One region of the Streptomyces sp. 4N124 genome, then DNA from elsewhere that is predicted to be linked to it. Evidence: riboswitches for the same ligand, from Rfam matches in the RefSeq annotation. Region 1 holds a riboswitch; each other region holds the start of a gene.
The links. A riboswitch is a leader RNA that binds a small molecule or an ion and turns the genes downstream of it on or off. The one in region 1 is predicted to bind cobalamin.
Positions count from the first base shown of each region.

Region 2: linked by a shared signal. The riboswitch ahead of ACTWQO_RS07255 (ribonucleoside-diphosphate reductase subunit alpha) and the one ahead of ACTWQO_RS39105 (prenyltransferase/squalene oxidase repeat-containing protein) in region 1 are both predicted to bind cobalamin.
Region 3: linked by a shared signal. The riboswitch ahead of metE (5-methyltetrahydropteroyltriglutamate--homocysteine S-methyltransferase) and the one ahead of ACTWQO_RS39105 (prenyltransferase/squalene oxidase repeat-containing protein) in region 1 are both predicted to bind cobalamin.
Region 4: linked by a shared signal. The riboswitch ahead of ACTWQO_RS28705 (cobalamin biosynthesis protein) and the one ahead of ACTWQO_RS39105 (prenyltransferase/squalene oxidase repeat-containing protein) in region 1 are both predicted to bind cobalamin.

Region 1 covers NZ_JBQQBS010000058.1:58,956-66,265, reverse strand. The annotation lists partial or broken gene ACTWQO_RS39135 (class III lanthionine synthetase LanKC N-terminal domain-containing protein) at 1-164, opposite strand, end outside; gene ACTWQO_RS39130 (ferredoxin) at 524-757, opposite strand; gene ACTWQO_RS39125 (aldehyde dehydrogenase) at 762-2,219, opposite strand; gene ACTWQO_RS39120 (MBL fold metallo-hydrolase) at 2,397-3,425, shown strand; gene ACTWQO_RS39115 (nuclear transport factor 2 family protein) at 3,452-3,895, shown strand; gene ACTWQO_RS39110 (phosphotransferase) at 3,885-4,547, opposite strand; cobalamin riboswitch at 4,596-4,722, shown strand; gene ACTWQO_RS39105 (prenyltransferase/squalene oxidase repeat-containing protein) at 4,842-6,053, shown strand; gene ACTWQO_RS39100 (SCO2322 family protein) at 6,050-6,706, shown strand; gene ACTWQO_RS39095 (energy-coupling factor transporter transmembrane component T) at 6,756-7,310, shown strand, end outside.
Region 2 covers NZ_JBQQBS010000005.1:179,083-186,392, forward strand. The annotation lists gene ACTWQO_RS07230 (carbon starvation CstA family protein) at 1-249, shown strand, start outside; gene ACTWQO_RS07235 (YbdD/YjiX family protein) at 221-421, shown strand; gene ACTWQO_RS07240 (DUF3311 domain-containing protein) at 551-805, shown strand; gene mctP (monocarboxylate uptake permease MctP) at 802-2,433, shown strand; gene ACTWQO_RS07250 (GNAT family N-acetyltransferase) at 2,530-3,033, shown strand; cobalamin riboswitch at 3,087-3,215, shown strand; gene ACTWQO_RS07255 (ribonucleoside-diphosphate reductase subunit alpha) at 3,338-5,683, shown strand; gene ACTWQO_RS07260 (ribonucleotide-diphosphate reductase subunit beta) at 5,683-6,696, shown strand; gene ACTWQO_RS07265 (GlxA family transcriptional regulator) at 6,915-7,310, shown strand, end outside.
Region 3 covers NZ_JBQQBS010000011.1:32,512-39,821, forward strand. The annotation lists gene ACTWQO_RS13815 (carbohydrate ABC transporter permease) at 1-140, opposite strand, end outside; gene ACTWQO_RS13820 (carbohydrate ABC transporter permease) at 137-1,048, opposite strand; gene ACTWQO_RS13825 (extracellular solute-binding protein) at 1,056-2,354, opposite strand; gene metE (5-methyltetrahydropteroyltriglutamate--homocysteine S-methyltransferase) at 2,574-4,895, opposite strand; cobalamin riboswitch at 5,047-5,273, opposite strand; gene ACTWQO_RS13835 (SpoIIE family protein phosphatase) at 5,272-7,149, opposite strand; gene ACTWQO_RS13840 (class I SAM-dependent DNA methyltransferase) at 7,192-7,310, opposite strand, start outside.
Region 4 covers NZ_JBQQBS010000032.1:74,822-82,131, forward strand. The annotation lists gene cobN (cobaltochelatase subunit CobN) at 1-2,201, opposite strand, end outside; gene ACTWQO_RS28700 (cobyric acid synthase) at 2,198-3,709, opposite strand; gene ACTWQO_RS28705 (cobalamin biosynthesis protein) at 3,706-4,647, opposite strand; cobalamin riboswitch at 4,750-4,889, opposite strand; gene ACTWQO_RS28710 (CU044_2847 family protein) at 5,096-5,458, shown strand; gene ACTWQO_RS28715 (nSTAND1 domain-containing NTPase) at 5,442-7,310, shown strand, end outside.

The DNA.
Region 1 (7,310 bases):
AGCTGGAGCCAGTCACCTGAGGTGAAGCTCGTCCAGCCTTCTGCGACCGGCCGCTGCGCGGCCTCGAAGCGGGCGGCGGTACCGCTGGCGACGGCGGACAGACGGTCCGGTGTCTCGTAGAAGATCCGGTCGGCGAGACAGTAGATCTCGTAGCGCCTGTCCATCGGCCCTCCTCGGAGGCGGCGTGGATTCGAGAGTTCCACGCCGTCCGGCGAGGCGGACAGTCGCACATGTCATGAATCCGCCATGCGAAATGCACGGGTCCGGACACATGAATGACCTACGAGACGGGTTCCCTTCGCCGGTATGACCCGGATCAGGTGACTGGGGGTCGCCTTCCGGTCGTCCGACTACTACGACCTTCCGGCCTCTCAGCCCGACCGTCGACGTCGGCACCGGCGGTGGCCTCTGCCTGCCGCCAGAGTCGGCTACTCCGGTTGGACTCCCTCACTCGTCCCGTAGGCCTACAACCAGGATAAAACGCTCAGGGCGCTATGGAACCCCCTGAATAGAAATTTTCCGACTAATCCTCCGGCGGAAACACCGGCTCCCCGCTGCCCAGCAGGGTGATCATGATCGCCTCCACCGGGCAGCTCTCCGCCGCCTCCAGGATCTGTTCGTTGGCGTCCGTCTCGGGGTCGACGGGGTGGGACTGTCGTCCGGGGTCGAGACGGAAGCCGTCCGGGGCGTGGTGGATGCACTGGGCGGAGCCGATGCAGATGGAGCGGTCGACCTCGACCTGCCAGCGGTCGCCCATGTCGCTACGCCTCCCAGCCCGCCGGGAGATGGATCATCTTGTGTTCGAGGTACTCGCCGTAGCCTTCCGGCCCGAACTCCCGGCCCAGCCCGCTGTTCTTGTAGCCGCCGAACGGGCCCAGCATGTCGAGGCTGAAGGTGTTCACCGAGTACGTGCCGGTACGGACCTGTCGCGCGACCTCGATGCCGTGCTCGACGTCCGCCGTCCACACGCTGCCGGACAGCCCGTAGTCGGAGTCGTTCGCGATCTTCAGGGCCTCGTCCTCGTCGCCGTAGGGGAGGAGGCAGATCACGGGCCCGAAGATCTCCTCCCGGGCGATCCGCATCGAGTTGTCGACATCGCCGAAGAGCGTCGGCTCGACGTACCAGCCGCGCTCAAGCCCCGCCGGACGCCCGCCGCCCGTGAGGATCTTGGCGCCCTCCTCCTGGCCGATGCGGATGTAGTCGAGGTTGCGCTGCTGCTGGCGCTTTGCCACCAGCGGGCCGACCTGGGTCGCCGTGTCCAGCGGGTCGCCGACCACCAGCGCGCCCGCGGCGGCGGCGAAGGCCTCGGCGAACTCGTCGTAGCGGGAGCGTGGCAGCAGGATGCGGCTCTGGGCGACGCAGGCCTGCCCGTTGTTCATCCAGGCGGCGGGGACGATCCCGGCGACCGCTGTCTCGACGTCCGCGTCCGGCAGCACGACGGCCGCCGACTTGCCGCCCAGCTCCAGCGTCACGCGGGTGAGGTTGCGCGCGGCGACCTCCATCACGCGCTTCCCCGCGGCGACCGAGCCGGTGAAGGCGACCTTGTCGACGCCGGGATGCCCGACCAGGTACTCGCTGACCTCGCGGTCGGCCGGCAGGATCGACAGCACGCCCTCCGGCAGCCCGGCATCCTTCGCGATCTCGCCGAGGATGTACGCGTCCAGCGGCGACTCGGGCGACGGCTTGAGGACGACCGTGCAGCCGGTGAGCAGCGCGGGCGCGAGCTTGGCGGCGGCGACGAACTGCGGGACGTTCCAGGGGACGACGGCCGCGACGACCCCGACGGGCTCGCGGCGCACGAGGATGCGGCCGAGCACGCCGGTGCGCGTCTCCTCGTACACATAGTCCCGCGCGACCGTGATCGCCGCGTCCCACACCATCATCGCGCCGAGCGCCTGCGCGAGGACGCTCCAGGAGTACGGCGATCCGTTCTCGGAGGAGATCACGCGGGCGATCTCCTCGTGCCGTACGGCGATCGCGTCCTTGATCCGGGTGACCACCGCGATCCGCTCGTCCAGCGACATCCGCGGCCAGGGTCCCTCGTCGAACGCGGTGCGCGCGGCGGCGACGGCCCGGTCCACGTCGGCCGGCGACGCGTGCGGCACGCGTCCGATGACCTCTTCCGTATGCGGCGAGATCACCTCGATGACATCCTTGCCCAGGGGGTCGGTCAACTCCCCGCCGATGAACAGCTGTCCGTGTTCCACGAGCTCGGTCATGGCCGACTGCCTCCCGCGAGCTGACTCTGCCGGTTCTGACGCTTCATCAGATACGAGAACTGATACCAGTTCCATTCCGAGGAGTCCACGGATCTCACACCACCGGGACGGATGACTCGGGCTACCTTCGGAACTCGTTCTAGTTATAGTGGCCGGGAGACGGCGATGGGGGAGCTCATGGCGCAGGTGTCCGATCACGGCGGTGGCGTGCGGTCGATCCAGGTCCCCATCCCCGACAACCCCCTCGGGCACACGCTCGTGTACGTCGTCGACACCGACCGCGGACCGGTTCTGATCGACACCGGCTGGGACGACCCGACGTCGTGGGACACGCTCGCCGACGGGCTCGCGGCATGCGGGACTTCACCGGCCGGCATTCACGGCGTGGTCATCACGCATCACCACCCCGACCACCACGGCCTGTCCGCCAAGGTCCGTGAGGCGTCCGGTGCGTGGATCGCGATGCACGAGGCGGACACGGCACTCGTACGACGGGCCCGCTCGACCGGTCCCGGGCGCTGGGCCTCGTACATGACCGGCAAACTCACCGCGGTCGGCGCCCCCGAGGAACACATCGCGCCCCTGCGCACCCCACGCCTCCGCTCCGGCGTCCCCGGCCTCTCCCCCGCCCTGCCCGACCGCGAGATCGTCCCCGGCGAACTCCTCGACCTCCCCGGCCGCCGCCTGCGCGCGATCTGGACGCCGGGCCACACACCGGGCCATGTATGCCTGCACCTGGAAGAGGAACACCCCTCCCAACTCCCGGGCCACGGCCGCCTGTTCTCCGGCGACCACCTGCTCCCCGAGATCACCCCGCACATCGGCCTGTACGAGGATCCCGACGACGCCACCGTCACCGACCCCCTCGGCGACTACCTCGACTCCCTCGAACGCGTGGGCCGCCTGGCCCCCGCCGAGGTCCTCCCCGCCCACCAGCACACCTTCACCGACGCACCCGCCCGCGTACGGGAGTTGCTCACCCACCACGAGGACCGCCTCACCAGCCTCCTCACCCTCCTCGCCGAACCCCTCACCCCCTGGCAACTCGCCGTACGCATGGAGTGGAACCGCCCCTGGGACCAGATCCCGTACGGCTCCAGGAACATCGCCGTGTCGGAGGCGGAGGCCCATCTGCGCAGGCTGGTGAAGCTGGGACGGGCGGAGGCGGTGACGGGGACGGATCCGGTGGCGTATGTGGCGGTGTGAGCTGCCGGCGTGCGTAGGTTTGGTTGATGACCATGGATGACCTTCTGGCTGCCGAGCGCGCCTGTGAACGCCTGATCATCGACTTCGTCCACCGCCTCGACCTCGGTGAACCGTCGTCCGTCGCCGACCTGTTCACCGAGGACGGCAGGTGGGAGTGGCCGGAGGGCGAGCGGCTGATCGAGGGACGGGACGCATTGCGGGAGTACTTCTGCTCCCGCCCCGCCGACCGACTGTCCCGCCGCATGATGACCAACATCCTGGTGACGGTGACCTCCCCGGACGCGGCGACCGCAACCTCGTACTTCACCACCCACCGCATCGACGGCCACAAGGGCGGCATGGCACCGGCGGGTCCCCCGGTCCAGGTCGGCCACTATGAAGACGCCTTCCGCAGGTCCGCCGAAGGCACCTGGCTGCTGGCCTCCCGGACCCTCTTCCTCGCCTTCGCCGGGCCGACGCCTAGAGCATGAGCGACCGGATCAACGCCTCTGCGTCGCCGAGGAGTTCGACCTCCCGAAGGCTCATCGTCGGGTTGGCCGCGCGCCGTCGCCGGGCCTCTGTCAGGGCGTCCTCCGTGAGGTGGGAGGGGTCGGTGAGGAGGGCGGTGAGCAGGGTGGTGGCGGGGGCGGCGAGGGGGGTGTCGGCGACGGCGACCTGGGCGAGGATCGTCGACGAGATGGCCCAGTCCAGCGCCGGGTCGCCCTCCTCCGTGTTGGTCCAGTCGATCACTCGGGGGCCGTCGGCGGTGAGGATGACGTTCTCGGGGTGCAGGTCGAGGTGGAGGATGCGGGCCGTCTCGGAGCGGCGGGCGGGGATGGTGTGCAGGTCGCGGAGGAGGCGGGCGAGGATTGCGCCGGCCTGCTCCGGACCCAGCGAACCGGCGACGCACGCCTCCAGCATCGTCGGGCCCGACAGGCGTTCCATCACCAGGTCGGTACGTGAGGAGTCGGACAGGCGCACCTGCGGGACCGGGTAGCCGTACGCGCGCACGTGCTCCATCACGGCGCCCTCGGCCGCCGCGTTCCCCCACCCCTGCCGGCTGCGGCGCAGGACCCACGCCGCGTCGATCTCGTACACGTCGGCGTCACGGCCGGAGCCGAGCAGTCTCCCCGGTGGCTGCATGCGCCGAACCTAGCCCGGCGCACAGCCGCCCCTCAGCCGTTCGCGTACGGGCCGGTAGAGTGGGCAGGTCGTCATCACACCCGTACGGGGGGAAGCCGGTGCAAATCCGGCGCTGACCCGCAACCGTGAACCGGTCGTCGAAAGCCGGTGAGCCGGACTGCCCCGTGCGGATCGTGACCGGCTCAGGTGTACCGGCAACCGGCCGGTGCACGGCACCGTCGAGGTATACGGAGCCGAGCCGCCCGGGGTGTCCCGTGCTGCCCGGCTCCCTGCAGGGAGAGGCACCCGCCGATCATGAACGTCCGCCGCAGCGCCGCGGTCCTGGCCGCCCTCGTCGCGATCGGCGCGGCCACGCCCGCCGTCGCCGCCCCGTCCCCCTCCCCGTCGGCAGCGGTACCGGACGGGCTGTACGGCAGCACCGACCCGACGTACGACGGTGTCTGGCGCCAGTCACTGGCCCTGATCGCGCAGATCAAGTCGGACGTGAAGCCCGCGGCCCAGGCCATCGACTGGCTGCTCGGGCAGCAGTGCGAGAACGGGGCGTTCGCGGCCTTCCGCGCCGAGCCCGCCAAGGCCTGTGACGCCAAGGTCATGGTCGACACCAACAGCACGGCCGCCGCGGCCCAGGCCCTGTCCCTGGCCGGTGACGGCGATCACATGGACGTCGCCGTGAAGGCGGCGCAGTGGCTGAAGTCCGTGCAGAACAAGGACGGCGGCTGGGGCTACACCCCCGGCGGACCCAGCGACGCCAACTCGACCTCCGTCGCCATCGGCGCCCTCAACGCCACCGGCCAGGACCCCGATACCGCGGTGACCGGCGGCAAGTCGCCCTACGACGCCCTGCGCGAGCTGGCCCTGCCGTGCGCCGACGGCGGCGCCTTCGCCTACCAGCCGGACAAGAAGGGCAAGCTGACCGCCAACGCGGATGCGACGGCGGCGGCCGTGGTCGGCATGAAGGGCATGAGCATGGAGTCGGCGAAGACCGCCGCCGACACGGACCTCACCTGCGCCGACGCCACCCGACCCACCCCGGACCAGGCCGCCGCCAACGGCGCGTCCTACCTGGCCGAGACGGTACGCAAGGACGGCTACCTGAAGTCCGCGCTCGCCGGCGCCGAGGACCAGCCCGACTACGGCAACACCGCGGACGCGGTCGTCGCCCTCGCCGTGACGGGCGGCCCGAAGGCGGCGCAGAAGCCGCTGACCTGGCTCAAGCAGAACTCCGCGGCCTGGGCCAAGCAGAACGGCCCCGCCGCCTACGCCCAGCTGATCCTCGCCGCCCACGCCACAGGCACCGACCCCCGCGACTTCGGCGGCACGGACCTGGTCAAGCAGCTCAACGCGACGGGCCCGGCCCCGCAGACCACCGACCAGGCCGCCGCGCCCGCCGAGGAGAGCGACGACGACTCCTCCTCCAACGTCTGGTGGATCGTCGGCGTCGGTCTCGTCGCCGGTATCGGCATCGGCTTCCTGCTCAGCGGCCGCACCAAGAGGCAGCAGCGGTGAGGCTCCGCCGTGCCGCGGCCCTGCTGCTGACGTTGCTCGTCCTGGCCCTGGGCACCGGGCAGGCGCAAGCCGTCGGCTACCGCTACTGGTCGTTCTGGGACCGGGACGGAAACACGTGGACGTACGCCACGCAGGGCCCGTCCACCGCAGTCCCCTCCGACGGCGACGTCCAGGGCTTCCGCTTCGCCGTGAGCGAGGACTCGGCAGACGCGACCAAGCCCCGCGGCACCGCCGACTTCGCCTCGATCTGCGCCAACACCCCACCGAAGGACGGCAAGAAGCGGATCGCCCTGGTCCTCGACTTCGGTACGGCGACGGACGCGCCCCGACGAGAAACCCCACCACAGCCCCGTAGGGCTTGCGCGGTGGTCTCCCCCGACGCCACCACCGCCGAGGCCCTGGCCACGGTCGCCAAACCCCTCCGCTACAACACCAACGCCCTCCTCTGCGCCATCGCGGGCTATCCGAAGACGGGGTGCGGGGAGCCGGTGACGAGGGAGAACAACAGCACCTCGAAACCGACAGAGACAGAGGGCAAGGCAGAGGGCAAGAAGGACGGCGGTCCGTCGGTGGGACTGCTGGCGGGCGCGGGGGTGGTGGCCTTGCTGGGCGCAGCGGCGGTGTGGCAAGCAAGGCGGCGCCGGAATGGCTAGTCGCCAATCTGCGGAGCCTGCGGGCAGTCGTGCCGCTGGGGCGGCACGGGTGGGCGCAGGCGGCACCCGGCCAGCGCCGGTAAGCGAACCCACCCCCCGCCACCGACCCCGCCCCCAACTCCACCCCGGCGCCTGGTGGCTCTGGTCCCTCTCCCTCGGCACCGCCGCCACCCGCACCACCAACCCCCTCCTCCTCACCCTCCTCATCGCCACATCCGCCTACGTCGTAGCCACCTGCCGCGCCAACACCCCCACCGCCCGCTCCTACACCGCCTTCGTCAAACTCGCCCTCGCCGTCATAGCCATCCGCCTCCTCTTCGCGATCGCCCTCGGCTCCCCCATCCCCGGCACGCACACCCTCCTCACCCTCCCCGAAATCCCCCTCCCGGACTGGGCACAGGGCATCCGCCTGGGCGGAAAGGTCACGGCGGAGTCCCTCCTCGCCGCCCTCTACGACGGCCTGCGCCTCGCCACGCTCCTCATCTGCGTGGGCGCGGCGAACGCCCTCGCCAACCCGTCCCGTCTCCTCAAGTCCCTCCCGGGCGCGCTGTACGAGATGGGCGTCGCAGTGGTCGTAGCCCTCACCTTCGCGCCGAACCTCATC
Region 2 (7,310 bases), on a different contig from region 1:
GACATGCGCACCGTGGTCACCAACTCCACGGTGGACGGCGTCCTCACCGCGATCCTGGCGATCCTGATCGTCGTCGTGATCGTCGACGCGACCCGCGTCTGCGTCCGTCATGTCCGCCGCCCGGCCCTGTCCACGCTGAGCGAGGCACCGTACGTCGAGTCCAAGCTCGTCGCCCCGGCCGGGCTGATCCCGACCCGGGAGGAGAAGGAGGAGGAGCGCGATGCGGTCGGCAGTGGCACGGGCTCTTAGGGGTGTGCGCTGGTACGTGCGGGAGTTGACCGACGAGTCGGCGTACGACCGGTATGTCGCGCACATACGAAAGGACCACCCTCAGGCCGAGGTGCCGTCCCGGCGTGACTTCGAGCGGATGCGTACGGACCGGCAGGAGGAGGATCCGCGGCAGGGTTTCCGCTGCTGCTGAGAATGCCTGGTGGGGACGTCTGGTGAGGATCGCGCCCGGAATGCGGACGGGGACTTCCGCTTTCGCGACACCGTGACCTAGATTGCCTGCGCGTTACACAGGTGATCAGTGAGGGGACGGAGCCGCGGGATGTCACAAACATCGGAAGTGAACAGAGGGACGGTGACACCCGCCAGGGTCGTCATCGCGCTCTGCCTATTCGCGCCCTTCGTGGCGATGTTGTGGGTGGGTTCGTACGCGAAGGAGGACCCGGCCTTCATCGGCATCCCGTTCTTCTACTGGTACCAGATGGCCTGGGTGGTCATCTCCACCGTGCTGACGATGGTCGCGTACAAGCTGTGGCAGCGTGACCAGCAGGCACGCAAGGGGGGTGCCGGAAAGTGAAGGACGGCGTGAACGGCGTCGCACTCGCCGTCTTCATCCTCTTCTTCGTGGCCGTCACGGTCATGGGCTTCATGGCCTCGCGCTGGCGCAGGGCCGAGAACGAGCAGACCCTGGACGAATGGGGCCTGGGCGGGCGCTCGTTCGGCACCTGGATCACCTGGTTCCTGCTAGGCGGCGACCTGTACACGGCGTACACCTTCGTCGCCGTACCGGCGGCGATCTACGCGGCGGGCGCGGCCGGCTTCTTCGCGGTGCCCTACACGATCCTCATCTACCCGATGATGTTCGTCTTCCTGCCGCGGCTGTGGTCGGTCTCGCACAAGCACGGCTACGTCACCACGTCGGACTTCGTCCGGGGCCGCTTCGACTCCAAGGCGCTGTCGCTGGCGGTCGCCGTCACCGGCATCCTCGCCACGATGCCGTACATAGCGCTCCAACTGGTCGGCATCCAGGCTGTGCTGGACGTGATGGGCGTCGGCGGCGGCGAGGACACCAACTGGTTCATCAAGGACCTGCCGCTGCTGATCGCCTTCGGCGTGCTGGCCGCGTACACGTACTCCTCGGGTCTGCGGGCCCCGGCGCTGATCGCGTTCGTGAAGGACGCGCTGATCTACATCGTCATCGCGGTCGCGGTCATCTACATCCCGATCAAGCTGGGCGGCTTCGACGACATCTTCGCCAAGGCGAGCGCCGCGTTCAGCCAGACCAACCCGGCGACGGGCGCGCCACGCGGTGCGACGGTCCCGGGTGACGCGAACCAGTGGACGTACGCGACCCTGGCCCTCGGCTCGGCCCTCGCACTGTTCATGTACCCGCACTCGGTGACGGCCGTGCTCTCCAGCCGCAGCCGTGACGTCATCCGCCGCAACTCCACGATCCTGCCGCTGTACTCGCTGATGCTCGGCCTGCTCGGCCTGCTGGGCTTCATGGCGATCGCGGCAGGAATCAAGGTGGAGAACGGCCAGTTGGCGATCCCGCAGCTGTTCGAGACCATGTTCCCCGACTGGTTCGCGGGTGTGGCCTTCGCGGCGATCGGCATCGGCGCGCTGGTGCCGGCGGCGATCATGTCCATCGCGGCGGCCAACCTCTTCACCCGCAACATCTACAAGGACTTCATCAAGCCGGACGCCACGCCGGCGCAGGAGACCAAGGTCTCCAAGCTGGTGTCCCTGCTCGTGAAGGTGGGCGCGCTGGTCTTCGTCCTGACCATGGACAAGACGGTCGCGATCAACTTCCAGCTCCTCGGCGGCATCTGGATCCTCCAGACCTTCCCGGCCCTGGTCGGCGGCCTCTTCACCCGCTGGTTCCACCGCTGGGCCCTGCTCGCCGGCTGGGCGGTCGGCATGATCTACGGCACAGTCGCCGCGTACGGCGTCGCCTCCCCGACCCAGGACCACTTCGGCGGCTCCAACAAGGAGATCCCCGGCATCGGCGAGATCGGCTACATCGGCCTGACGGCGTTCGTCCTCAACCTGGTCGTGACGGTCGTCCTCACCTTCGCACTGAAGGCGATGAAGGCCCCCGAGGGCGTGGACGAGACAAGCCCGGCGGACTACACGGGCGAGGCAGGCGACCCGGGAGTCAAGACGGAACTGCCCCCGGCGACGGCGGCTGCAGCGCCCCATTAGGGGCGCGGGGAACTGCGCGACCAGCCACGACGAACCCGCAGCGGGCCGCCGAAATCAAGCACTACGGCGGCCCGCTCTTCATGCACACTCACCTGCATGGACATAGTGATCCGGCCCGTAGAACCCACCGAATACGAAACCCTCGGCGACATCACAGCCCAGGCCTACCTCCAGGACGGCCTCCTGGCCTTCGGCGAGAGCGACTCGTACCTGAGCGAACTGAAAGACATCGCGAAGCGCGCCGCCGCGGCCGACGTCCTCGTGGCCACACAGGGCGACCAACTCCTGGGCGGAGTCACCTTCGTCCCCTCCCCCGGCCCCATGGCCGAACTCGCCCGCCCCGGAGAGGCGGAGATCCGCATGCTCGCCGTAGCCCGGGCGGCCCGCGGCAGAGGCGCCGGAGAAGCCCTCGTGCGAGCCTGCGTCGACCGGGCGAGGACCGCGGAGCGCACCGCCGTCGTCCTGTCGACCCAGCGCACCATGCTCGCCGCCCACCGCATCTACGAGCGCCTCGGCTTCACCCGCGCCCCGGAACGCGACTGGAACCCGATCCCGGAGCAGCCCGAGTTCACTCTCCTCACTTATGAGTTGACGCTCTGAAGCCGATGGCGACACAACATATGGGGGTGCTACTCCCGCCCGGCACAAGATGTATGCTCATGCTCGCTGTCGCCGCAGGGGAATCCGGTGCGAATCCGGAACTGTCCCGCAACGGTGTACTCATGCGTGTTCATACACGTATGGGAGTCAGTCCGAGGACCTGCCGACAGCGCGCCCGGCCACTCGGCCGGTGCGCCCGACGTCCGGGCCTCGTGGAATGGGCCGGTGGGCGCGACGCCATGTGCGCTCGTGTGCTGCCCCCTGCCCTCCGCAAGGCCCCGTGCCGAGCGAGGGAGAGCCCCACGTGACCATCGCGCCAGCCGAACCGGCCTCAGCGATCCAGGACACCGACGGACCGGGAACCGCACTGCTGCGGACCCTGACCGAGCTGACCGCCGACCTCCCCGACGCCGACCCCGGCCGGGTCGCCGCCGCCGCGCTGCGCGGCAAGTCGGCCCGGGCGGACGAGTCGGAGTTGCGCGAGCTGGCCACCGATGCCGCGGCCGGCCTCATCTCGGAGGACCCCGCGTACTCCCGGCTGGCCGCCCGTCTCCTGACGATCAGCATCGCCGCCGAGGCAGCCTCGCAGGGCGTCACGTCGTTCTCCGAGTCGGTCGCCGTCGGTCACCGCGAGGGCCTCATCGCCGACCGCACCGCCGAGTTCGTACGGCTGTACACGGCCCGCCTGGACCACCTGATCGACCGTGAGGCCGACGACCGCTTCGGCTACTTCGGCCTCCGCACGCTCCACTCCCGCTACCTCCTCCGGCACCCGATCACCCGCAAGGTGATCGAGACGCCCCAGCACTTCCTGCTGCGCGTAGCCGCCGGTCTCGCCGAGGACGACACGGTCCGCTCCGTCGACGAGGTCGCCGCGCTCTACGCGCTGATGAGCCGCCTGGACTACCTCCCCTCCTCCCCCACCCTCTTCAACTCCGGCACCCGGCACCCCCAGATGTCGTCCTGCTACCTCCTCGACTCCCCCAAGGACGAGCTGGACTCCATCTACGACCGCTACCACCAGGTGGCCCGTCTCTCGAAGCACGCGGGCGGCATCGGCATCGCCTACTCCCGCATCCGCTCCCGCGGTTCACTGATCCGCGGCACGAACGGGCACTCCAACGGCATCGTCCCGTTCCTGAAGACCCTGGACGCCTCGGTCGCCGCCGTGAACCAGGGCGGCCGGCGCAAGGGCGCGGCGGCGGTGTACCTGGAGACCTGGCACTCCGACATCGAGGAGTTCCTGGAGCTGCGCGACAACACCGGTGAGGACGCCCGCCGTACGCACAATCTGAACCTCGCGCACTGGGTCCCGGACGAGTTCATGCGCCGGGTGAACGCGGACGGGGTGTGGTCCCTCTTCTCCCCCGCCGACGTGCCCGAACTGGCCGACCTGTGGGGCGAGGAGTTCGACGCCGCGTATCGGAAGGCGGAGGCCGCAGGGCTCGCGCGCAAGACCATCCCGGCCCGTGACCTGTACGGCCGCATGATGCGTACCCTCGCGCAGACCGGCAACGGCTGGATGACCTTCAAGGACGCCGCCAACCGCACCGCCAACCAGACCGCCGAGCCCGGCCATGTCGTCCACTCCTCCAACCTCTGCACGGAGATCCTGGAGGTCACGGACGACGGCGAGACGGCGGTGTGCAACCTGGGGTCGGTCAACCTCGGCGCGTTCGTGAACAACGGGGACATCGACTGGGAGCGGCTGGACGAGGCGGTCCGCACCGCCGTCACCTTCCTCGACCGCGTCGTCGACATCAACTTCTACCCGACCGAGCAGGCGGGCCGCTCCAACGCCAAGTGGCGCCCCGTCGGGCTCGGCGCGATGGGCCTCCAGGACGTCTTCTTCAAGCTGCGCCTGCCCTTCGACTCACCCGAGGCCAAGGCCCTGTCCACCCGTATCGCCGAGCGCATCATGCTGGCTTCGTACGAGGCCTCCGCCGACCTCGCCGAGCGCAACGGGCCCCTCCCCGCCTGGCAGAAGACCCGTACCGCCAAGGGTGTCCTGCACCCCGACCACTACGACGTCGAGCTGACCTGGCCCGAGCGCTGGGCGGCCCTGCGGGAACGCATCGCCGAAGTCGGCCTGCGCAACTCGCTGCTCCTGGCCATCGCGCCCACCGCGACCATCGCGTCCATCGCCGGCGTGTACGAGTGCATCGAGCCGCAGGTCTCCAACCTGTTCAAGCGGGAGACGCTGTCGGGCGAGTTCCTCCAGGTCAACTCCTATCTGGTGCAGGAGCTGAAGGCGCTCGGCGTCTGGGACGCCCGCACCCGCGAGGCGCTGCGTGAGGCGAACGGCTCGGTGCAGGACTTCGCCTGGATCCCCGGGGACGTACGACGGCTCTACCGCACGGCGTGGGAGATCCCGCAGCGCGGACTGATCGACATGGCCGCCGCCCGGACCCCGTTCCTGGACCAGTCCCAGTCCCTGAACCTCTTCTTGGAGACGCCGACCATCGGCAAGCTCTCCTCGATGTACGCGTACGCCTGGAAGTCCGGGCTGAAGACGACGTACTACCTGCGCTCGCGCCCGGCGACCCGGATCGCCCGTGCCGCACAAGCCACTGTCCCCGTTCAGGCGGCCGCAGAAGAAGCCGTCGCCTGCTCCCTGGAAAACCCCGAGTCCTGCGAGGCCTGCCAGTAATGACCACCCGTAACCAGCATCTCCTCGACCCGGGCTTCGAGCTGACCCTGCGCCCCATGCGCTACCCCGACTTCTACGAGCGCTACCGGGACGCCATCAAGAACACCTGGACCGTCGAGGAGGTCGACCTCCACTCGGACGTCACCGACCTCGCCAAGCTCACGCCCGCCGAGCAGCATCTGATCGGCCGCCTGGTGGCGTTCTTCGCGACGGGTGACTCGATCGTCGCCAACAACCTGGTGCTGACGCTGTACAAGCACATCAACTCCCCCGAGGCGCGGCTGTACTTGAGCCGTCAGCTCTTCGAGGAGGCCGTCCACGTCCAGTTCTACCTGACGCTGCTGGACACCTACCTCCCCGATCCGGAGGACAGGGCCGCCGCGTTCGACGCCGTGGAGAACATCCCGTCCATCCGCGAGAAGGCCGGGTTCTGCTTCAAGTGGATCAACGAGGTCGAGAAGCTGGACCGCCTGGAGACACAGGCCGACCGGCGCCGCTTCCTGCTCAACCTGATCTGCTTCGCCGCGTGCATCGAGGGCCTGTTCTTCTACGGGGCCTTCGCGTACGTCTACTGGTTCCGCAGCCGGGGTCTGCTGCACGGCCTGGCGACCGGCACCAACTGGGTGTTCCGCGACGAGACGATGCACATGTCCTTCGCGTTCGACGTGGTCGACACGGTCCGCAAGGAGGAGCCGGAGCTCTTCGACGACCAGCTTGAGCAGCAGGTCACCGACATGCTGAGGGAGGCCGTCGAGGCCGAGCTGCAGTTCGCGCGCGACCTCTGTGGTGACGGCCTCCCGGGGATGAACACGGAATCGATGCGGCAGTACCTGGAGTGCGTCGCCGACCAGCGGCTCAGCCGCCTCGGCTTCGCTCCGGTGTACGGCTCCGAGAACCCCTTCTCCTTCATGGAGTTGCAGGGGGTTCAGGAACTCACCAACTTCTTCGAGCGGCGTCCTTCGGCGTACCAGGTGGCGGTGGAGGGCACCGTCGACCTGGACGAGGACTTCTGAGTCTTACGTTCCGCCTCCCTCAGTTGTCGGTCGATCCGGCGGTCGTGGATCGCCCCCACGAGCGCCGGACCGCCGAGCATGGAGAAGAGGATCACGAGGGCCATGAGTTCGAGGAATGTGTTCATGCGGTAAGTCTCGTACTGGCAAGACACTCCTGACAGTGGCAGGACTGCCGGACACCCTCGAATTACTGCCAGCGGCAGTGGCACACTGGCAGCATGCTCAAAAACGTGGCCGTCGCCCTGCTCGACGGCGTTCATCCCTTCGAACTCGGTGTGGTCTGTGAGGTCTTCGGCCTCGACCGCAGCGACGAAGGGCTGCCGGTGTACGACTTCGCGGTCGTCTCGGCGGAGGGCCCCGCGCTGCGCACCCATGTCCCCGGGTTCACGGTCTCCACGCCGTACGGGCTCGAGCGGCTCGACGAGGCCGACCTGATCGCCGTACCGGCGGGCAGCGACTACATCGGCCGGGACTATCCGGACGAGCTGCTCGACGCCCTGGTCAGGGCCACGGACCGGGGTGCCCGGGTGCTCAGCGTCTGCTCCGGCGTCTTCGTCCTCGGTGCCGCCGGGCTGCTCGACGGGCGGCGGTGCGCGGTGCACTGGCGGCAGGCG
Region 3 (7,310 bases), on a different contig from region 1:
ACCCAGAGGAACGGCAGCATCGTGAGCAGCGCGCACAGCACCAGCGCGCCGTACAGCAGCGGCCGGGAGACGGACCGACGGCGCACGGCGATCCGGCCGGTGGTCAGGTGAGCGTCTTCGAACGCGGCGACGGCGGTCATGTGCGGGACCTCAGCAGTCGGAACTGGACTAGACTCACCACGGCCACGAGCACGAGCATCACGAAGGACGCGGCGGACGACATCCCCAACTCCCCCGCCCCGAACTGGTGGTAGGTGTACAGCGCCACGGACTCGGTGGAACCGAGCGGGCCGCCGTCCGTGAGCAGATACGGCTCGTCGAACACCTGGAGGAAGAAGACGGTCAGCAGCACCGAGACCAGCAGGAGGGTGGGCAGCAGCAGTGGCAGGGTGATGTGCCTCAACTGCCGCCACCGGCCCGCCCCGTCGAGCGCGGCGGCCTCGTACACGTCTCGGGGAATCGCCTGCAGACCGGCGAGGAACAGCACCATCGCGATGCCGAAGTTGCGCCAGATGCCCAGCAGGATGACCACGGGCATGGCCAGGTTCGGGTCGTCCAGCCAGTTCGGTCCGGCGAAGCCGACGGCGCCGAGCACCTTGTTGACGGTGCCGCCGTCGTTGAAGGCGTACTGCCAGATCAGGGCGACCGCCACGACGTTGGTGACGACCGGTGCGAAGAAGACCGTGCGGAACACTCCGCGCAGTCGCCGGATGCCGGAATTCAGCGCCAGGGCCAGCGCGAACCCGGTCCCCATGGTCAGCGGCACGCCGACGGCCACGAAGACGGCGGTGTTCACGAGGTCCCGCAGGAAACTCTGGTCCCGGAACAGCCGGAGATAGTTCTCCACACCCGTGAAGTCGACCGCGAACGGATGCCGCAGATCCGTGCCCCGCAGATCGGTGAGGCTGAACCCGAGCGCGGCGACGGTGGGGAGCGCCGTGTAGAGCAGGAAGACGACGGTGAACGGTGCCAGGAACAGCCAGGCGACAGCCGTTCGCCGGGCGCCGCCGCCCCGGCGGCGGCGCACGTTGACGATGCCGGTGGTCATCCGTGGATCACTCCGCACCGGTGCCGACGCTCTCGGCGTACGCCTGCACGTTCGCGGCGGCCTTCTCCGCGCTCTCCGTGCCCTTGGCCACGGCCTCGATCTCCTTGCCCAGCCGGGTCGCTACCTGCTGCCAGGTGGTCACCTGGGGGAACGCCCGGGTGTTCTTCATCTGCGTGAAGAAGGCGTCCAGCAGCGGCTGGTCCGCGATGGCCGGGTCGTCCCAGGCGGAGATGACGGCCGGCAGCGAGCTGTATGCCTTGTACTGCGCGACCTGGGTGCTCGGCTCCGCGAGGTGGCGGACGAACTTCCAGGACGTGTCCGCGTTGTCGCTGTCGGCGAGTACGCCCCAACTGCCCCCGGCGGAGAAGGAGGCGCCGCTCGAGTCCCCGGCCGGCAGGGGCGCGGTGGCGACGTGGGACGCCGTCCAGCCGTCGTTGCCCGCGGCCTTGTCGAGCTGGCCGATGACCCAAGGGCCCGTGATCATCGAAGCGGTCTTGCCGGAGGTGAAGTACGGCTGGGCGTCCAGGAAGGTGGGCGTGCTGGTGTCGGCGGCGCCCGAGGTGAAGAACGACGCGTTGTACTTGATCGCCTCGGCCATCTCCGGTGTGTCCAGGGTCCACTTGCCGTCGGAGGAGAACAGCGAGCCGCCGGCCTGCCAGGCGTACATCGCGACGTCCTGGCCGTTGAAGTTGTCCCAGCCGATGTCGGCCCCGAGGCCACGTACCGCGCCGGCGTCCTGCATCGCCTTCAGGAAGGGAACCGTGTCCGTCCATGTCGTCGGCGCCTTCACGCCCGCCTTGTCGGCGAGGTCGGAGCGGTAGACGAGCGCGTAGGTGTAGGCGTACCAGGGGACCGTATAGGCCACGTTCTTCGCGACACCGGCGTCCCAGAGACTCTTGAAGAAGCTGCCCTTGTCGACGAGTCCGTCCGGCACGGGCCGCAGGATCGACGGGTCGAGGAACTGCGCCTGCGACTCGGGGAAGAACTGGGCGACATCGGGTCCCTTGCCCGCCGCGACCGCCGACTGGAGCTTGGTGTAGTACTCGCCGTTCGGGATCAGCGTGAAATTGACCTTGACGTCGGGGTTGTCGGCCTTGAAGGGCTCGATGACCTTCTCGAGCACATCGGCGTCGCCCTGGGCGGCCCAGACATCGACGCTGCCGGTGGCCGGAGAGTCGTCGACGGGCTCGGCGGTGCCCGTCGCGGCGGTGTCACCGCCGCGCCCGCAGCCCGCAAGGGCGAAGGTGCAGATGAGCGCTATACCGGCGGTCAGCCGAAGGGCGCCGCGGCGCAGGGAATGGGGCACGCGGGGGCTCCTGTCTCCTGAAGGCACTGAGGGCAGAGGTGCGATTCCAGGAAGGTATGGAGCGCGCATTTCGGCCAAGTGGCGCACCCGTCACGAATAATTTCGGAACTTGTAGCGAAATCCATTCGTCCCGATATGCGCATTCACCTCTGCTGCGGGGTCGTGCGCTGAACCCGGCCGGGGCGCGCGGTGCGGCCCCGGCCGGTGGGAGGCAGGTCGTCAGGGCGTGGGCAGTTCGGCGCGGACCGTGTGGGCCGCGGCGACCAGGTTCTCCAGCGAGGCACGGGTCTCCGGCCAGGCGCGGGTCTTCAGGCCGCAGTCGGGGTTGACCCACAGCCGGTCGGCGGGGATCGCCTTCAGGCCGGTGCGCAGGAGTTCGGCCGCCTCCTCGGCGCTCGGCACGCGCGGGGAGTGGATGTCGTACACGCCGGGTCCGGCCTCGCGCGGATAGCCGTGGCCGGCGAGTTCGCGGGCGACCTGCATATGGGAGCGGGCCGCCTCCAGGCTGATGACGTCCGCGTCGAGGTCGTCGATGGCCTGGACGATGTCGCCGAACTCGGCATAGCACATGTGGGTGTGGATCTGCGTGTCCGGGCGCACGCCGCTGGTGGTGAGGCGGAACGCCTCCGTGGCCCAGGCCAGGTAGGCGCGGTGGTCGGCGGCGCGCAGCGGCAGGGTCTCGCGCAGGGCCGGTTCGTCGACCTGGATCACCGAAGTGCCCGCCGCCTCAAGGTCGTTCACCTCGTCGCGAAGCGCCAGCGCGACCTGTCGGGCCGTCTCGCCGAGCGGCTGGTCGTCGCGGACGAAGGACCAGGCGAGCATGGTGACCGGGCCGGTGAGCATGCCCTTGACGGGGCGCGAGGTGAGGGACTGGGCATACGTCGTCCAGCGCACCGTCATCGGCTCGGGACGGGAGATGTCGCCGGCCAGGATCGGCGGGCGGACGTAGCGGGTGCCGTAGGACTGGACCCAGCCGTGCTGGGTGGCGAGGTAGCCGGTGAGCTGCTCGGCGAAGTACTGGACCATGTCGTTGCGTTCGGGCTCGCCGTGCACCAGGACGTCAAGCCCGGTCTTCTCCTGGAAGGAGATCACCTCCTGGATCTCCGCCCTGATCCGCTCCTCGTAGCCGGCCGTGTCGATCCGGCCCGCTTTCAAGTGCGCGCGTGCCGTGCGCAGTTCGCCGGTCTGCGGGAACGAGCCGATGGTGGTGGTCGGCAGTGGCGGCAGGCCGAGGTGGGCCCGCTGGGCGGCGGCCCGCTCGGCGTACGGCTGGGAGCGGCGGGCGTCGGCCGCGGTGACGGCCGTGGCGCGGTCCCGTACGGCCGGGTCGCGGGTGATGGGGGAGTGGGCGCGGGAGGCCAGGTCGGCGCGGTTGGCGGCGAGTTCGGCGGTGATCGCGTCGGTGCCGTGGGCGAGGCCCTCGGCGAGGGTGACGATCTCGGCGGTCTTCTGCCGGGCGAAGGCGAGCCAGCGCAGGATCTGCGGCTCGATGTCCCGCTCGGCCGCCGTGTCGAGGGGGACGTGCAGCAGGGAGCAGGAGGCCGCGACGTCGACCCGATCGGCCAGGCCCAGCAGGGTGCCGAGCGTGGCGAGCGACGCCGACAGGTCGTTGACCCAGATGTTGCGGCCGTTGACCACGCCGGCGACCAGCCGCTTGCCGGGCAGCCCGCCGACCGCGGCGAGGTCGTCCAGGTTGGCGGCGGCGGCCTCGGTGAAGTCCAGCGCGAGCCCGTCGACCGGGGCCTTGGCCAGCACCGGCAGCGCATCGCCGAGCCGGTCGAAGTACGAGGCGACCAGCAGCCTCGGCCGGCCGGTGAGGGCGCCGAGATCCCGGTACGCCCGCTCGGCGGCGCCCAGTTCGGCCGGGGTGCGGTCCTGGATGAGGGCGGGCTCGTCCAGCGGCACCCACTCGGCGCCGGCGGCGCGCAGGTCGGCGAGGACCTCGGCGTACACCGGCAGCAGCCGGTCGAGGAGGGTGATCGGGTCGAAGTCGGCGGCCACGCCGGGTGCGGGCTTGGCGAGCAGGAGGTAGGTGACGGGGCCGACCAGGACCGGTCGGGCCGCCGTCAGTCCGAGGGCGAGGGCTTCCTTCAGCTCGGTGACCTGCTTGGCGGAGTTCGCGGTGAACACCGTGTCCGGGCCCAACTCCGGCACCAGGTAGTGGTAGTTGGTGTCGAACCACTTCGTCATCTCCAGCGGCGCCACGTCCTGGGTGCCGCGCGCCATGGCGAAGTAGCCGTCCAGGGCGTCCGCTTCGACTGCGGGCCGGTGCCGCTCGGGGATCGCGCCGACCATGACGGTGGTGTCGAGGACGTGGTCGTAGTACGAGAAGTCACCGGTCGGCACCTCGTGGATGCCGGCCCCGGCCAGTTGCCGCCAGTTGCCGCTGCGCAGTTCGGCGGCGGTGGCGCGGAGGGCGTCGGCGGTGACGCGGCCCTTCCAGTAGCCCTCGATCGCCTTCTTCAGTTGCCGGTGCTGTCCCTGGCGGGGGTAGCCGTACACGGTGGCCCGTGCTGCCGCGGCTGCGGGCTTGCCTGTCACGGAGATCTCCTTCGCGAGATGAATCCCTGAGATCCCGGAGACGGGACGAGAACGCGAAGGGTGACCAACCGGACGGCAACGGCCACTGGCCGTTCGCTCGGTGGTACGCCGACCCGCCCTCGAGGTCACCGGGATGTCCGCGCACGAGTGGTTCGCGCACGGGCAGTTGGCAGGTCTTCGGACTCACGGGCACGTCTCGTCGTCGTACGAGGAGACATCTACTGGCCGTCGCTTCCCAGGGCCGTTTCATGGACCCAGTGCGTATGACGGCGGTCGTTCCCGTTCACCGCTGCGGGGCAGTCCCGGAATTTCACCGGGTTCCCTCTTGCGACGCATCCCGCCTGGCTGACGGGGCGAACCAGCTGCGTCGGCCAGCTTAACCCGCGGGAGGCAGTTGCTGCTCGAACCACACAACCTTGCCCGTACTCACCCGAGTTGCTCCCCAGCGCTCTGCCAGCTGGTCGACCAGGAACAGCCCGCGCCCGCCCTCGTCGCTGAGCCGGGCGTGCCGCATCCTCGGCACCGCGGGTGAGTCGTCGCCGACCTCGCAGCGCAGCACGTCCGTGCAGAGCAGCCGCAGGGTGATCGGGCGGGAGGCGAAGCGCACGGCGTTGGCCACCACCTCGCTGACCATCAGCTCGGTGGACTCCAGCAGGTCGTCGAGGTCCCAGCCGTGCAGGGTCCTGCGGGTCAGCCGGCGGGCCTGGCGCGCGGTCTGCGGGCGCGGAGCCATGTACCAGTAGGCGACGGTCTCCGGCAGGATGCCCTCGAACCGGGCCGCGAGCAGCGCGATGTCGTCGTCCCGGCCACCGGCGCCCAGGGTGCCGAGCGCCTGGTCGCACAGGTCTTCCAGGGTCGGCGGCGCGGATTTCGGGCCGGTCGCGCGCAGCCGGCCGCACAGCCGCTCCACGCCGGTCATGACGTCCGAGTCGCGGGACTCGACCAGGCCGTCGGTGTACAGCAGCAGCGTCGCCCCGGTCGGCGCGTGTGTCTCGACGGACTCGAATCCGCCGCTGCCGACACCGATCGGCGCTCCGGGCGGGACGTTCAGCACCTCCACGGTGCCGTCGGGACGCAGCAGCACCGGCGGCAGGTGGCCGGCGCTGGACACGATCAGCCGGTGCAGTACGGGGTCGTACAACGCGTACAGACAAGTCGCCGTGTGCTCGCTGCCCAAGCGCCCCGCCTGCTCGTCGAGGTGGTGCAGCACCTCGTCCGGCGGCAGATCGAGCCCGGCCAGGGTCTGCACGCTGGTCCGCAGCTGGCCCATGATCGCGGCCGAGGTCATGGAGTGGCCCATCACATCGCCGATCACCAGGGCCACGCGGTTGCCGGGCAGTGGGATCGCGTCGTACCAGTCCCCGCCGACCTGCGCGGTCCGCGAGGCCGGCAGATAGCGGCTGGCCAGCCGGACCCCGGGCGGCTCCGGCAGCGACGGCGGGAGCATCGTGCGCTGCAACGTGTCCGCGACGGATGCCTCACGCTCGTACAGCATCGCCTTGTCCAGCCCGAGGGCGGTGTGGGTGGCGAGCTGGGAGGCCACCAGCAGGTCGTCGCCGGTGAAGTCGGGCCGGTCGCGTCCGCGGATCAGGACGACGCTGCCCAGGGCGTGGTTGCGGCCGTGCAGCGGGGCGATGATCAGCCGTCGCCCGGGGGGTGTCGACCAGGGTATGTGCACCCTCCCGAGCAACTCGGCCGCCGCCGAGGCGACGCCCGGGTCGTTGCCGAACACCGGCCGTCCGTCCTGCAGCAGCTTGGCGAGCAGTCCGGTGGCGGCCGGGTGTACGACCTCGGCCGCCTGGAGGGGGTGCGCGCTCGGCGCGGGTGACTCGGCGCCCTGGCCGGCGGGGACCCGAAGGGAAGCATGGTCCACGGTGTGCAGCCGCAGGATCTTGGGGGCCGCGCCGATCTCGTCGCCGACCGGCAGGGGAGCGTACAGGTGGACGAACGCCGTGTCGGCGAACGCCGGGACGGCCGCGCGGCACAGCTCGTACAGCGTCTCGTCGAGGTTCATGCCGCGGGCGATCTGCCGGGTCGCGGCGTCGAGATAGCGGAGCCTGTCGGTCTGCGGCGGGGTGACGTCCGGTCCGTCGCCCGGTGCGCGTCCGGCGGGAGCGTCCGCGGCCGGCGGGCGCACGGTCACGCCGCGGTTCTCGGAGCCGGACGGCTGCGGCCGACGCATGACAGCGGCGAGGTCCTGCGCACCGGGCGCAGGGTCCCCGGTGTCGTCACCGGTTCCGAGCTGCTTCGTCATGCGTGTCCTTCCGGGCGTGCGGCCCGCGCCCCAGCGAGCGGATCAGGAGCCGTCGGGCGTGCGCCGGCAGTGCAGGAAGATCTGTACCTCGGGCTGGATGTCGGCGACCGCCGGAGCGTAGGTGTACGAGGACTCGTCGCCGATCTCGAAGCCCGCCGTCT
Region 4 (7,310 bases), on a different contig from region 1:
AGGTCGATCGCGTCGGCGGCGGAACGGGAGGGACCATCCACGAGGTCCGACAGCTCGACCGGAACCTTCAACGGAGCCCCCGGCTCGGCCAGCAACTCCTTCTCGCTGAGCCCGAAATGGGCCGCGAGGGAAGCCCTGAGCCCTGGCAGGGCGTTCGCCTGGCCGCCCCACACCTGCGAGGCGCGCAGCACGGCGAGCACCAGGTTCACGCGCGGCTCGCCGACCGGGCCGCCGCCCAGGATGTGCAGCCCGTCGCGGATCTGCACGTCCTTGATCTCGCACAGATAGCCGTCGATGTGCATGACGAACTCGTCGAACGCGTCGTCGTCCGGCTGGTCGTCCACATGCAGGTCGTGGTGCAGCTCGGCCGCCTTCACCAGCGTCCAGATCTGCGCCCGGACCGCCGGAGCCTTCGTCGGGTCCAGGTCGGAGACGAGCGCGTACTCGTCGAGCAGCTGCTCCAGCTTGGCCAGGTCGCCGTACGTGTCGGCACGGGCCATCGGCGGTACGAGGTGGTCGACGACGGTGGCATGGCCGCGGCGCTTGGCCTGGGTGCCCTCGCCCGGGTCGTTGACGATGAACGGGTAGATCAGCGGGAGTTCACCGAGCACGGCGTCCGGCGCGCAGCCTCCGCTGAGCCCGAGCCCCTTGCCCGGCAGCCACTCCATCGTGCCGTGCTTGCCCATGTGCACGATGGCGTCGGCGCCGAAGCTGTTCTCCAGCCACCTGTACGCGGCCATGTAGTGGTGGGACGGCGGCATGTCCGGGTCGTGATAGATCGCGATCGGGTTCTCGCCGAAGCCGCGCGGCGGCTGGATCATCACGACGACGTTCCCGAACTGGAGCGAGGCGAGCACGATGTCGTCCCCGTCGACGTACAGCGAGCCAGGCGGCTCACCCCACGCCTCCAGCATCGCGTCCTTGAGTTCCGGGTCCAGCTTGCCGAACCACGCCTGATAGTCGGCGAGCGGGACGCGCGCGGGCGCGGAGGCCAGCTGGTCCTCGGTCAGCCACTCGACGTCGTGTCCGCCGGCCTCGATGAGCCGGTGGATCAACTCGTCGCCGTTGTCGGGGTATTCGGTGAGGCTGTATCCGGCATCCTTCAGGGCGTCCAGCACCTGAATTGCCGAGGCGGGCGTGTCGAGGCCGACCGCGTTGCCCACGCGCGAGTGCTTCGTCGGGTACGCGGTGAAGACGAGCGCGAGCTTCTTGTCGGCGTTGGCCTTGTGCTTCAACTTCGCATGTCGTACGGCGATCCCGGCGACCCGCGCGGCTCGCTCGGGGTCGGCGACGTACACGGGGACGTCGTCCGGGCCCTGCTCCTTGAAGGAGAAGGGAACCGTGATGAGCCGCCCGTCGAATTCCGGGATCGCGACCTGCATCGCGGCGTCCATGGGGGAGAGGGCGGCGTCGGACTCGTCCCAGGCCGCCTTCGACGACGTAAGACAAAGTCCTTGCAGCACCGGCACATCGAGGTCGGCGAGCGCCCCGATGTCCCAGGCCTCCTCGTCGCCGCCGGCCGAGGCCTGCGAGGCGTGCGTGCCGCCGGCGGCGAGGACGGTGGCGATCAGGGCGTCGGCCTTCGCGAGGATCTCGTACAGCCCGGCGTCGGCCCCGCGCAGCGAACCGCAGTACACGGGAAGGGCGTTGACGCCCCGCGCCTCGATGGCGTCACACAAGGTGTCGACGAAGGAGGTGTTGCCGCTGAGCTCATGCGCCCGGTAGAAGAGCACGCCGACGGTGGGCCGGCCTGCGACCAGAGGACGCTCGCCGTGGACGCCGTACTCCGGCATCTTCTGCGGCTCGACGAACCCCTCACCCGTCAGCAGCACGGTGTCGGACAGGAACCGCGCCAGCTCGGTGAGGTTGGCGGGCCCGCCCTCGACGAGGTACCGCAGCGCCTCCGCCACCACACCCGCGGGCACGGAGGACTCGGCCATCAACTCCGCGTCGGGCACGGCCTCTCCACCGAGCAGCACGGTGGGAACACCGGACGCCTTGAGCGCGGCGAGCCCGTCCTCCCAGGCCCGTTTGCCGCCCAGCAGCCGTACGACGGCGATGTCCGCGCCCTCGACAAGGCTCGGGAGTTCCTGGTCGACGTCCACGCGGGTCGGGTTGCCGATCCGGTAGTCGGCACCGGAAGCGGCCCGGGCCGCCAACAGATCCGTGTCGGCGGTCGACAACAACAACACTGTGCTCATGCGGGCGCTCCCGGTGGAATGAAAGGCAGTCCTTGCGGCGCGCCCGACTCGATGAGCCGCCAGAGCGCGTCCGTGTCCGCGTGCTGTTCGATCAGATCGCCGAGCCGGTCGAGCTGCTCCTCGCGCAGCGCGGCGAACGAAGTGTCGGGGGCCGGTACGAAACGGCGGCCCGCGGCGGCGGCCACCTCACGCAGGAAGGCCCGCCGGAAACCGTCCGACTCCAACGAGCCGTGCCAGTGCGTACCCCAGGTCTGGCCGACCCGGCAGCCGTCCAAGAAGGGTTCCCCGCCGCCGACTTCGGCGACCCCGTGGTGGATCTCGTACCCCTCGACGCGCTCGCCGAGAGCCTCACCGGCGGGCCGGGTGAGGGTCTTCTCCCGCGCGAACCGCACGCGGACGGGCAGCACCCCGAGGCCCTCGACCTGCCCGCGCCGGCTCTCGACCTCGTCCTCGATGTGCTCGCCGAGGACCTGGAATCCACCGCAGATACCGAGGATGGGCCGCTGCTCGGCGGACCTCCGCACGAGGGCGTCCGCGAGGCCCCGCTCCCGCAGCCACTCCAGCGCGCGGACGGTCCCCCGGGTACCCGGGATCACCACCAGGTCCGCGTCCGCCAGCTCCTCCGGCCGGTCCACGAACCGCACCACGACGCCGGGTTCGGCGGCGAGGGCGTCGACGTCGGTGAAGTTGGACATGAGCGGGACGGCGCAGACGGCGACCCGCAGCACGTCAGCGCCGACGGGGGAGGAGACCGTGGACTCCCTCACCGCCCCCCGCAGAGAGACCCGCAGCCCGTCCTCCTCATCGATCCCGAGGCCGTGCCGGAAGGGCAGGACGCCGTACGTCCGCCGCCCCGTGAGGTCGTGCAGCATGTCGAGGCCGGGCTCCAACAGGCTGACGTCGCCCCGGAACTTGTTGACGAGGAACCCGGCGACGAGTGCCTGGTCCTCGGGCGAAAGCAGCGCCACGGTCCCGAAGAAGGAGGCGAAGACACCACCGCGGTCGATGTCACCCACCACAAGCACAGGCAGCCCGGCATTACGGGCGATGCCCATGTTGACGATGTCGGTCCGCCGCAGATTGATCTCGGCCGGAGAGCCGGCCCCCTCACAGATCACCGCGTCATACGTGCCCCGCAACTCGGCAAGACAGTCGAGCACGGTACCGAGCAGCCGCTCCTGCCGCCCCCCGTGATACCCCCGCGCACTCAGCTCCCCCACGGGCTTCCCCATGAGCACGACCTGACTGCTCTGTTCGCCACCGGGCTTGAGCAGCACGGGATTCATCAACGCGGTCGGCTCGACGCGACAGGCCTGCGCCTGCATGGCCTGCGCCCGCCCGATCTCCGCGCCCTCCCGGGTCACGAACGAATTGAGGGACATGTTCTGCGCCTTGAACGGCGCGACCTTGACCCCCTGCCGCACCAACCACCGGCAGATCCCGGCGGTGACGACGCTCTTGCCGGCGTCGGAGGTGGTGCCGGCGACGAGGAGTCCACCGCCTGTCATGAGGTACGCCCCTTCACGATGCGGCGCGCGGCGACACAGACGCCGAGCGCGAGCCAGCCGACGCGCCTGGACAGCCGTACGGCCGCTTCGATGTCCTGCGTACCGACGGTGCGCCCGGCCCCGTTCAGCACGGGCCGGTGCTCGACCCGTCCGCCGTACGACAGGGTCCCGCCCAGCCGCACGCCGAGCGCCCCCGCGAACGAGGCCTCCACGGGCCCGGCGTTGGGGCTGGGGTGCTGGGCGGCATCGGCACGCCAGGCTCGTACGGCTGCACGGGGGTCACCGCCGGCGACGGTGGCGAGTACGGCGGTCAGCCGCGATCCCGGCCACCCCGCCACGTCGTCGAGCCGGGCCGAAGCCCAGCCGTACCGCCGGTACTTGGGCGACTTGTGCCCCACCATGGCGTCGAGCGTGTTCACGGCCCGGAACCCCACGAGCCCGGGAACGCCACCCACAGCGCCCCACACCAGCGCCCCCACGACGGCATCGGAGGTGTTCTCGGCGACGGACTCCACCACGGCCCGGGCGATCCCGTCCGCATCCAGCGCCTGCGGATCCCGCCCGCACAGATGCGGCAGCCGCGCCCGAGCCCCCTCGACGTCCCCAGCCTCCAGCGCACGCCCGATGCCCCGCGCCTCCCGGGCGAGCGAAGTCCCCCCGACGACCGCCCAGGTGGCGGCGCCGGTCAGGGCGGCGGATGCGGTGGGAGACGTACGCACGACACGAGCGGCGAGCGCCCCGACGGCCACGGCGCCACCGGCGCACACGGCGGTGTGCAGCGCGCCCCACCCGCGATGGTCGCGCCACAACACCTTTTCCACGGCCCCGGCGACCCGCCCGAACGCGGCGACCGGATGCCCCCGGCGCGGATCGCCGAGCAGCAGGTCGCCGAGGAGTCCGGCGGCGGCGCCGTACGCGAAGTCGCGATCGGCGGGCATGGAGCTCAGCCGACCGCGGGGTCAGACAGAGACCTGGTACTGAACCTCGAACGGCAGCCGAGCATCGCGATATGTCCTCACTCAGGGTGTCCACGCCCTGGTTCGACGAGACCGGCGGCGAGAGTTCCTGGCTCCCGGGGCTTTCTACCCCGGTGACAGTGGCGGGACCGCGCCGGACTCACACCGGCTTCCTCTTCTGCCGCCGTACATGGCCCCGGCAGTCCACCACGGGGTTGGAAGGGCCGTCAACTTGCCGTTGACCTGCGCGGGGAGAGTGTGCAGAAGCCCACATCGCTACCACGCCGACCGGTGCGCTGTGGGTGACTCGTGGTGCATTCCCCTCGGGCGGGCGGCATTCGATGATCCGGCTTGTGATCACGGAGGGTGAGATTCTGGAATATCACGTACGCGCCATAGGGGGCGCAACGGACGCGGGAGGGGACGCGCGGTGACGTACGTGGGCGAAATGCTGCTGGATGACGGGCAGATCGTGCTGCTGGAGGTGGCGGGCGACGGCCCGGCCGGAGTGCAGCGGGTGTCCCGTGGCGGAGTGGTCGCCGGCGCGGCCGAAACTCTCCAGCAGGCGCTGGGCCGGGTACGTCCTGCCCTCGGCGCCGTACTGGACGGTGCGCAGGGGCTGCCGAGACCGCCCGGCTCGGTGACCGTGGAGTTCGGGATCACGCTCAGCGCCGAGGCGGGGGTCGTGGTGGCACGGGGCTCCACCGAGGCGCACTTCACGGTCACCATGGAATGGCCGAATCCGGACCGAACCGACATCCCGGGGCAGCGTGATGATGACGCTGCCGTCTGACGACGAACTCACGCGGGGGATCGCACGGTTCTGGAACGGCGACGGAGAGGTCACGGGCAGCGGTTTCCTGATCGCCGAGCGGACGCTGTGCACCTGCGCCCATGTGGTGGCGAACGCGCTGGGCACGTCCGACACCGATCCGGCCCCGCCCGCCGCACCGGTGACCCTCGACTTCCCCTTGCTGACCCCGCCCTCGGCCCGGCTGACGGCGACGGTGACGCACTGGCGGCCGGTCGCCGGGGACGGCGGGGGTGACATCGCGCTACTGGCCTTGGAGGCCATCGTCCCCGGAACCACTCCGGTGCGTTTCGCGGGCGGTACGGCGGTCTGGGACCACCGGTTCCGAGTGCTGGGCTTCCCCTTGCGCTCCGACGACCATGGCCTATGGGCGCACGGCCGGCTCCGGGCTCCCGTCGGCAGGGGCTGGACCTCCATGGAGCCCACCGAGTCCCGTCGCGGGCTGCCCGTCGGACAGGGCTTCAGCGGGGCGCCGGTCTGGGACATCGAGCAGGGCGGTGTGGTCGGCATGACGGTGGCCGCGGACGTCGGCTCCGGGGCGACGACCGCGTACCTCATCCCCACCGCGCTGCTGCTCGGGCTGGAACCTGCGCACCTGGCCTGTCCCTTCCGGGGCCTCGAATCCTTCCGGGAGGAGGACGCGGGGGTGTTCTTCGCCCGGCGGGCGGAGAGCGAACGGATCGCCGAGGCCCTCCGCGCGCACCCCTTCGTTCCCGTGGCCGGGGCATCGGGGGTGGGGAAGTCGTCGTTGGTCCGGGCGGGGGTGCTCCCCCTGCTCAGGTCCGCCGGCCACACGGTGACGGACTTCGCGGGCCAGCCGGACACGGATCCCGTGCGGACTCTGGCAGAGGCGGTCGGTGGGCAGTTCCCACCGGCACGCGACCTGGCACAACGGCTGGGCCGCGATCCGGAAACGGCCACCCTGCTCGGTGCGCGGATCCTCGAACTGGCCGGGACGGCAGGCCATGTCATCCTCCTCGACCAGTTCGAGGAGACGGTGGGGGCGCGTCCCTCCGACGCCCGCGCCCTGCTCGATGTGCTGCTGCCGATGGCCCGCGCCGCACACCCGGCGGGGCGCCGCCTCCGCGTCCTGGCCACCCTGCGCTCCGCTTCTCTCGAGGAACTCGTCACCGGTGGACACGCCGAGGCGCTCAGCGGCACGGTCCAGATGGTTGCGCCGATGACCCCGGCCCAGTTGGACGAGGTGGTCCGCCGCCCCATCGACGCCATCCCGGGCGTGGAGTTCGAACCGGGCCTGCCGGAACTGCTCGTCTCCGACGCGGGCGGCGAGCCCGGCGCCCTTCCTCTGGTGGAGTTCGCCCTCGCCGAACTCTGGGACCGTCGGCAGCACGGCCGCCTCACGCACGCCGCGTACCGGGAGATCGGCGGCGTCGAAGGGGCGTTGTCCCGGTATGCGGACCAACAACTGGCCCAGGTCTGCAAGACTCCGGACGGCCCGGACGAGACGACGGCCCGCCGCCTCTTCGAACGCCTGGCCCGTCCGGTCGGAGGCAAGGAGTACGCCCGTGTGGCCCGGGCCTTCGGCCAACTCCCACCCGAACTCCGTGCCGCCGCCCAAGCGCTGGCCGGGACCCGTCTCCTGGTCATCTCATGTGACAGCTCGGGGAAGGAGACGGTGGCGCTGGCCCATGAGGCGCTCGTACGGAAGTGGCCGACGTTGCGCGGCTGGCTCGACGAGTCACGCGCCTTCCTCGCCTGGCACGAGAAGCTGCGGGGCCGCTTGCGGGAGTGGGAGGACAGCGGACGCCACAACGACTTGCTGCTGCGTGGACAGGAGCTGACCGCCGCGAAGACCCGCGCGGCGCAGCGGCCG